Linked DNA regions of Hahella sp. HNIBRBA332. The protein of the gene in region 2 interacts with the protein of the main gene of each other region in a pairwise test. Links are inferred from orthologs where the notes say so. Each region holds a gene or a part of one and is shown on either strand. Other genes may lie near its edges. The genes, in order: uvrA and uvrB.

Region 1 (3,709 bases), 6.0 Mb from region 2 along the record:
CACTCCTGACAACGCCATACACGCCGTCGCCCAAAACAGTCCAGATAATCCCGCAAAGCCCGAAATCAGTGGTCCTAAAACCAGCGCCAACGCAAATGACAGCCCAATCGTCATTCCCACGGTCGCCATGGCCTTGGTGCGATTCTCTTCCTGCGTCAAATCACTGAGCAGCGCCATCAATACACTGGCGATAGCTCCCGCTCCTTGCAACAGACGACCAAATATAACGCCATAGATATGATCGCTTAATGCAGCCACGACACTGCCAAGGCAGAATAACCCCAAACCGATCAAGATCAGCTTCTTTCGACCAAAACGATCAGACAACGCCCCAAAAGGCACCTGCATGACAGCCTGGCTCAAGCCATAGACGCCTATGGCGAGACCCAGTAGCGCTGGGGTTGCGCCCTCAAGCTCTCTGCCCAACACCATGAAAACCGGCAGCACCATAAACAGCCCAAGCATTCGCATGGCGTATAACGAAGCCAGCGCCGAGACAGCGCGGCGCTCCTGGGGCATAAACCTCTGCGTCTTTTGCATTTAACTACCGTACCAGTCCATCAAAAAGCGCACATTGTAGCATTTGACCAGCCACTTATTAATCGATTCGCTGTCGCTTTGCCCATCCTGTTTCCGTACTTATATAATGACCGGCTGTAAATTCCGGAGGTGAAAAGTATTTTATGGACACGATCCAAGTCCGCGGAGCCCGAACTCACAATCTTAAGAATGTCGACCTGGACTTGCCGAGAGACAAGCTCATCGTCATTACCGGGCTATCAGGCTCAGGCAAGTCATCCCTGGCTTTTGATACGCTTTACGCGGAGGGACAGCGGCGCTATGTGGAATCGCTGTCCACTTACGCCAGACAGTTCCTGTCCATGATGGAGAAGCCGGACGTTGACCATATAGAGGGCCTTTCACCCGCTATTTCCATCGAGCAGAAGTCCACCTCTCATAACCCGCGCTCTACTGTCGGCACCATTACAGAAATCTATGATTACCTGCGCCTGTTGTTCGCACGCGCTGGAGAGCCTCGCTGCCCTGATCACGACATCGTTCTCGAAGCCCAAACGGTCAGTCAGATGGTCGACCGAATCCTTGAGTTGCCTCAGGACAGCAAGTGGATGCTGTTGGCGCCGGTGATACGCAACCGCAAAGGCGAGCATCTGCATGTGATTGAGGGGCTGCGTGCGCAAGGCTTCATTCGCGCGCGTATTGATGGCATCGTAACTGACCTCGACGACATTCCCCAATTAGATAAGAAGCGTAAACACACCATTGAGGTTGTCGTCGATCGGCTCAAGATACGAGCAGATATTCAGACCCGATTGGCCGAGTCTATCGAAACCTGCATTGAGTTGGCTGAAGGCGTCGTCATCGCCGCGCCAATGGACGGAGACGGCGAAGAACTGATCTTTTCAGCACTATTCGCCTGTCCTGAATGTGGATACAGTGTCAGCGAACTGGAACCAAGAGTTTTCTCCTTTAATAATCCAGCCGGCGCCTGTCCAAGCTGTGACGGACTTGGCGTAAAACAGTATTTCGATCCAGAGAAGCTTGTAGAGCGTCCAGAACTGACATTGGCTGAAGGCGCTATCAAAGGATGGGACAGGCGCAGCGTGTTCTACTTTCAAATGCTGACCAGCCTTGCAGACCACTATGACGTCGACATTGAAACACCTTTTGAAGCGCTTCCTGAATCTTTCCAAAATGCGCTACTAAAAGGCAGCGGGCGCACCGATATCAAATTCAAATATGTGAATAGCCGCGGAGACATTGTCTTCAGAGAGCACCCATTCGAAGGCATATTGCCCAATATTGAACGTCGTTACCGAGAAACAGACTCGCAAATGGTGCGAGACGAGCTGTCCAAGTTCCTCACCCAGAAGTCTTGCCCGGATTGCCACGGCAGCCGACTAAAACGCTCTTCTCGTCATGTGTTTATCGACAATAAGAGCCTGCCGGACACATCTAGCATGGCCATCGGCGATGCATCCAGCTTCTTTCATCATTTGTCTCTGCCTGGCCGTAAAGGTGAGATTGCGGCGAAGATCGTTAAAGAAATCCAGCTACGTCTACAATTTCTCGTTAACGTCGGATTAGATTATCTGACGCTGGATCGCAGCGCAGAGACTCTTTCCGGAGGAGAGGCCCAGCGCATCAGATTAGCCAGTCAGATAGGCGCAGGACTCGTTGGCGTCATGTATGTGCTTGATGAGCCGTCCATCGGTCTGCACCAGCGAGACAATGACCGCCTATTGGCCACATTGACGCACCTACGGGACCTTGGTAACACCGTCATCGTGGTTGAGCATGATGAAGACGCCATCCGTATGGCGGACTATGTCGTAGATATTGGGCCTGGCGCCGGAGTCCACGGCGGAGAAATAGTCGCTCAAGGTTCTCCCGAACAAGTTATGGATAGTGATAAATCCATCACCGGCCAATATCTGAAAGGAACGCGATGCATTGCTGTACCGGAACAAAGAGTCCAGCCGGATCCAGACAAACAGCTCATTATTACCGGGGCTACCGGGAACAACCTGCAGTCCGTCACGCTAAAAGTCCCTGTAGGACTGTTTACATGTATCACCGGGGTGTCAGGATCAGGTAAGTCCACGCTGATCAATAGTACGCTCTATCCAATCGCCGCCACCAAGCTCAACATGGCGACCACTCTCACCGCCGAGCCCTATGAATCAATTGAAGGCTTGGATCATTTCGATAAAGTTATTGATATCGACCAAAGCCCAATAGGACGTACTCCAAGATCCAACCCTGCGACCTATACAGGCATATTCACACCAATAAGAGAGCTTTTCGCAGCGACTCAAGAAGCAAGATCTCGCGGCTATAAACCGGGAAGGTTCAGCTTTAACGTACGTGGGGGACGCTGTGAAGCCTGTCAGGGTGACGGAGTCATCAAAGTAGAAATGCACTTTCTGCCCGACCTCTATGTCCCCTGCGATGTGTGCAAAGGTAAACGCTATAATCGTGAAACTCTAGAAGTCACCTACAAAGGCAAATCAATACATGACGTGTTAGAGATGACAGTTGAAGATGCCCGGGAATTCTTCGACGCGATTCCAGCAATTGCCAAAAAGCTGCAGACATTGATTGATGTTGGCCTCTCTTATATCCGCCTCGGTCAAAGCGCCGTGACGTTATCGGGAGGCGAAGCCCAACGCGTCAAGCTTTCACGGGAACTCTCCAAGAGGGATACAGGCAAGACCTTATATATTCTCGACGAACCTACAACAGGCCTGCATTTCTATGACATTGATCAGCTACTTAAAGTACTGCATCGCCTGCGCGACCACGGTAACACCATTGTTGTAATTGAGCACAACCTTGATGTTATTAAAACAGCGGATTGGATCATCGATCTTGGCCCAGAAGGAGGAAGCCGGGGCGGATTAATTATCGCCGAAGGCGCGCCAGAAAGCGTTAAAGACAATGAGATGTCTCACACTGCTCATTTCTTGAAACGTATTCTGGAAAGCTAGCTGCAGAGAATGATACGGGAGCAGCGACCAATCGAAGCTCCTTTATCTAAGAAAAGGCCTAGCCTTCATTTTCGCATAAAAAAAGCCGCTAAAAGCGGCTTTTTAATATCCGAGAAGATCTTACTCTTCGTTGTCGCCTTCGGCTTCAACTACCGGACGGTCCACCAGCTCGACAAAAGCCATTGGAGCACTGTCACCCG
Region 2 (3,202 bases):
GCGCCCTTTCACCAACCCTGAACGCTCCAGGATGCGCTCCAGAATGACTTCCCCCCAGGTCCCTGCGGCTTTATTGTCGCCTTTCAGCGCATTGGTCAGCTTAATGGCGTCGTCACTGATGCGCTCGTTCAGCGTTTGTAGTTTCTTGATTTCCGCAGATAACGAGAATCGCTGCTGCGCTTCCTTGTCGTATACGTCTTCCACTTTCTTGCGAAAGTCATTCAACTGAGTATTCAATGGATCGAGAATGGTTTTCAGGTTGCTCTGACTGAACTCGGACAATTTCTGTGTGCTACTTTCGAAGATGCGATTGGCCAACAGTTGAAATTCCTGCGTCAGCGCCTCACGCGACGCTTCCAACAATTTCAGCTTCTCCTGATGATGTAACTGCTCCTTCGCTGCAGCGGTTTTCAAAGACGCCAACTCACTCTGAGCGGCGCTAAGCGCCTGCGTTAACTCAGATAGATCAGCTTCTTTGCCTCTGGCCGCCGCCTCCGCGCTGACATAACGCTCATGGATAGACTCCATCCGCGCTCTGACCGCTGCATTACTTTGTTGCAACACGCCAACTTCCCGCTGCAGAGACTCACAGCGTTGCGTTTTTTCCGCACACGCATCCTGAAGGCGCGCCACTTCATCCTCGCGGGCCAACAGCTTTTCCGTTATTTGGGCATTGCGCAGCTCAAGCTCTCTCCGCAGACGGCGCTGCCTCATCGCCCCCATCAACGCAAGAAGCGCGAGGGCAAGCCCTATCCCCCCCGCCGTCAGGTAGGGCCAATATAGTTGTAGTAACGCCATTACTTCTTCTTTTATTGCAGGCCTTTTTCTTTCAGTTCTTTTAATTGATCCCGCAACTGCGCGGCTTTCTCAAACTCCAGATTACGGGCGGCTTCATACATGGCGGTTTCCAGCTTCTGCAGCATTTTCGCGTATTCCTGCGGCGTTCTCGCTTCAGTTTCTACATTATAGGAAGAGGCCGTTTCCGCCACTCTGCGCTGTGAAGCGCCTTTTTTGGAACCGGGAACGCGTGCGCCTTCCATGATGTCGGCGACTTTTTTATCCAAGCCGCGTGGAACCACGCCATGCTCTTCGTTATAGCTGATCTGTTTATTACGCCGCCGTTCGGTTTCATCCATCGCTCGCTGCATGGAGCCGGTGATTTTGTCCGCATACAAGATCGCTTTGCCGCGTACGTTCCGCGCCGCCCGGCCGATAGTTTGAATCAGTGAACGATCCGAACGCAGGAAGCCTTCTTTATCTGCGTCCAAAATGGCGACCAGAGAAACCTCCGGCATATCCAAACCTTCACGCAGCAGGTTGATACCCACTAACACATCAAACTCGCCCAGACGCAAGTCGCGAATGATCTCCACTCGCTCTACGGTTTCCACATCGGAGTGCAGATAACGCACGCGAACGCCTTTATCCAACAGGAAGTCCGTTAGATCTTCCGCCATTCTCTTGGTCAGGGTCGTCACCAGCACGCGCTCGCCGCGAGCCACTCGTTCGTGAATCTGACCTAACAGATCATCAACCTGAGTAGACGCCGGCAATACTTCTATTTCCGGATCAACCAGGCCGGTGGGACGCACTACCTGCTCCACCACTTGTCCTTGATGGTCGGCTTCGTAGTTGCCGGGCGTCGCTGATACAAAAATCATTTGCGGAGCCAGGCGTTCCCACTCGTCAAAGCGTAAAGGACGATTATCCAACGCTGACGGCAGCCGGAACCCATAGGACACCAACGTTTCCTTGCGGGAACGGTCGCCGCGATACATGGCTCCGATCTGCGGAATCGTCACGTGAGATTCATCTATAAATAGCAAGGCATCGGAAGGCAGGTAATCAAATAAGGTAGGCGGCGGCTCCCCCGCCTGACGGCCGGACAGATACCGGGAGTAGTTCTCAATGCCATTGCAGTATCCCAGCTCGAACATCATCTCCAGATCATACTTGGTGCGCTCTTCCAACCGCTGGGCCTCCAGCAATTTGCTGGAGCCGCGAAACTGCTGCAAACGCTCCTGCAGCTCCGTCTTTATCTGTTCCGTCGCATCCAGTATGACCTGACGCGGCGTGGCATAGTGGGTTTTCGGATAGATGGTCGCCCGCGGCACTCGCCGGTAAACCTCCCCTGTTAGAGGATCAAACCAGGACAGCGATTCAATTTCGTCGTCGAACAGCTCAATGCGCAGCGCATCCGCTTCCGATTCAGCAGGAAACACATCAATGACGTCCCCCCTCACCCGATAGTTAGCTCGATGCAACTCCAGGTCGTTACGGGTGTACTGCAATTCCGCCAGCCGGCGCAGCAAAGAACGCTGATCAACCTTGTCGCCCCGATCCAGGTGCAACATCATCTTTTTGTAAGACTGTGGGTCGCCCAAACCGTAGATCGCAGAAACGGTCGCAACAATCACCACATCCTTACGCTCCATCAGCGCTTTGGTGGCCGACAGACGCATTTGCTCAATGTGGTCGTTAATGGAAGAGTCTTTTTCAATATAAGTGTCGGAAGACGGTACATAGGCTTCCGGTTGGTAGTAATCGTAGTAGGAAACAAAGTATTCCACTGCGTTATCTGGGAAAAACTCTTTGAACTCCCCGTACAACTGCGCTGCCAGGGTTTTATTGTGAGCCATCACCATAGCGGGCCGCTGCATTTCCGCAATGACATTGGCCATGGTGAATGTCTTCCCAGAGCCGGTAACCCCCAGCAATGTCTGGTGCAGCAGACCGTCGCGCAGTCCATCTACTAATCCGGCGATGGCGCCGGGCTGATCGCCCGCCGGCTGATAATTCGCTTTAAGCTGAAACTTTTGCATTACTCACTTACGTATGAATCGACGACATTGTAGAATTATACCGTTTGGCCATTGATTGGGCGCGCCGTTCGCCTTAATTCAAGCCATTGGCCAACTTACCAAGCTTAACCACCAAAATCGAGGAATTACTCCGTTGGAAATCGATCTCTCACGCCGTGTTCAAGCAATCAAACCCTCTCCCACTCTGGCTGTCACCAACCGCGCGGCGGAACTCAAAGCCGCCGGGAAAGATATTATTGGTTTAGGCGCCGGAGAACCTGATTTTGACACCCCCCAGCATATTAAGGACGCTGCTATCGCCGCGATTAACGCGGGTCAGACCAAATATACCGCAGTCGATGGAACCCCTGCACTAAAGAACGCGATTATCAGCAAATTCC

Evidence for each region.
Region 1: the proteins of uvrB (region 2) and uvrA interact in binary tests that used the Escherichia coli proteins (3 or more experiments, as listed by UniProt). The link is inferred for Hahella sp. HNIBRBA332 from one-to-one orthologs.

What each region holds. Positions count from the first base shown.
Region 1 is NZ_CP132203.1:6,569,742-6,573,450, reverse strand. Bases 324-3,709 are described here. They hold uvrA (excinuclease ABC subunit UvrA), read left to right. Parts: upstream 324-683; coding sequence 684-3,509; downstream 3,510-3,709. Other genes in these bases: rplQ (50S ribosomal protein L17), read right to left, coding at 3,630-3,709; O5O45_RS29305 (MFS transporter), read right to left, coding at 324-540. Also shown: more of O5O45_RS29305, read right to left, coding at 1-323. UniProt on the Escherichia coli protein: The UvrABC repair system catalyzes the recognition and processing of DNA lesions. UvrA is an ATPase and a DNA-binding protein. A damage recognition complex composed of 2 UvrA and 2 UvrB subunits scans DNA for abnormalities.
Region 2 is NZ_CP132203.1:599,853-603,054, reverse strand. The notes cover bases 317-3,195. They hold uvrB (excinuclease ABC subunit UvrB), read right to left. Parts: upstream 2,823-3,195; coding sequence 810-2,822; downstream 317-809. Other genes in these bases: O5O45_RS02900 (pyridoxal phosphate-dependent aminotransferase), read left to right, coding at 2,956-3,195; O5O45_RS02910 (DNA recombination protein RmuC), read right to left, coding at 317-798. Outside these bases: more of O5O45_RS02910, read right to left, coding at 1-316; more of O5O45_RS02900, read left to right, coding at 3,196-3,202. UniProt on the Escherichia coli protein: The UvrABC repair system catalyzes the recognition and processing of DNA lesions. A damage recognition complex composed of 2 UvrA and 2 UvrB subunits scans DNA for abnormalities.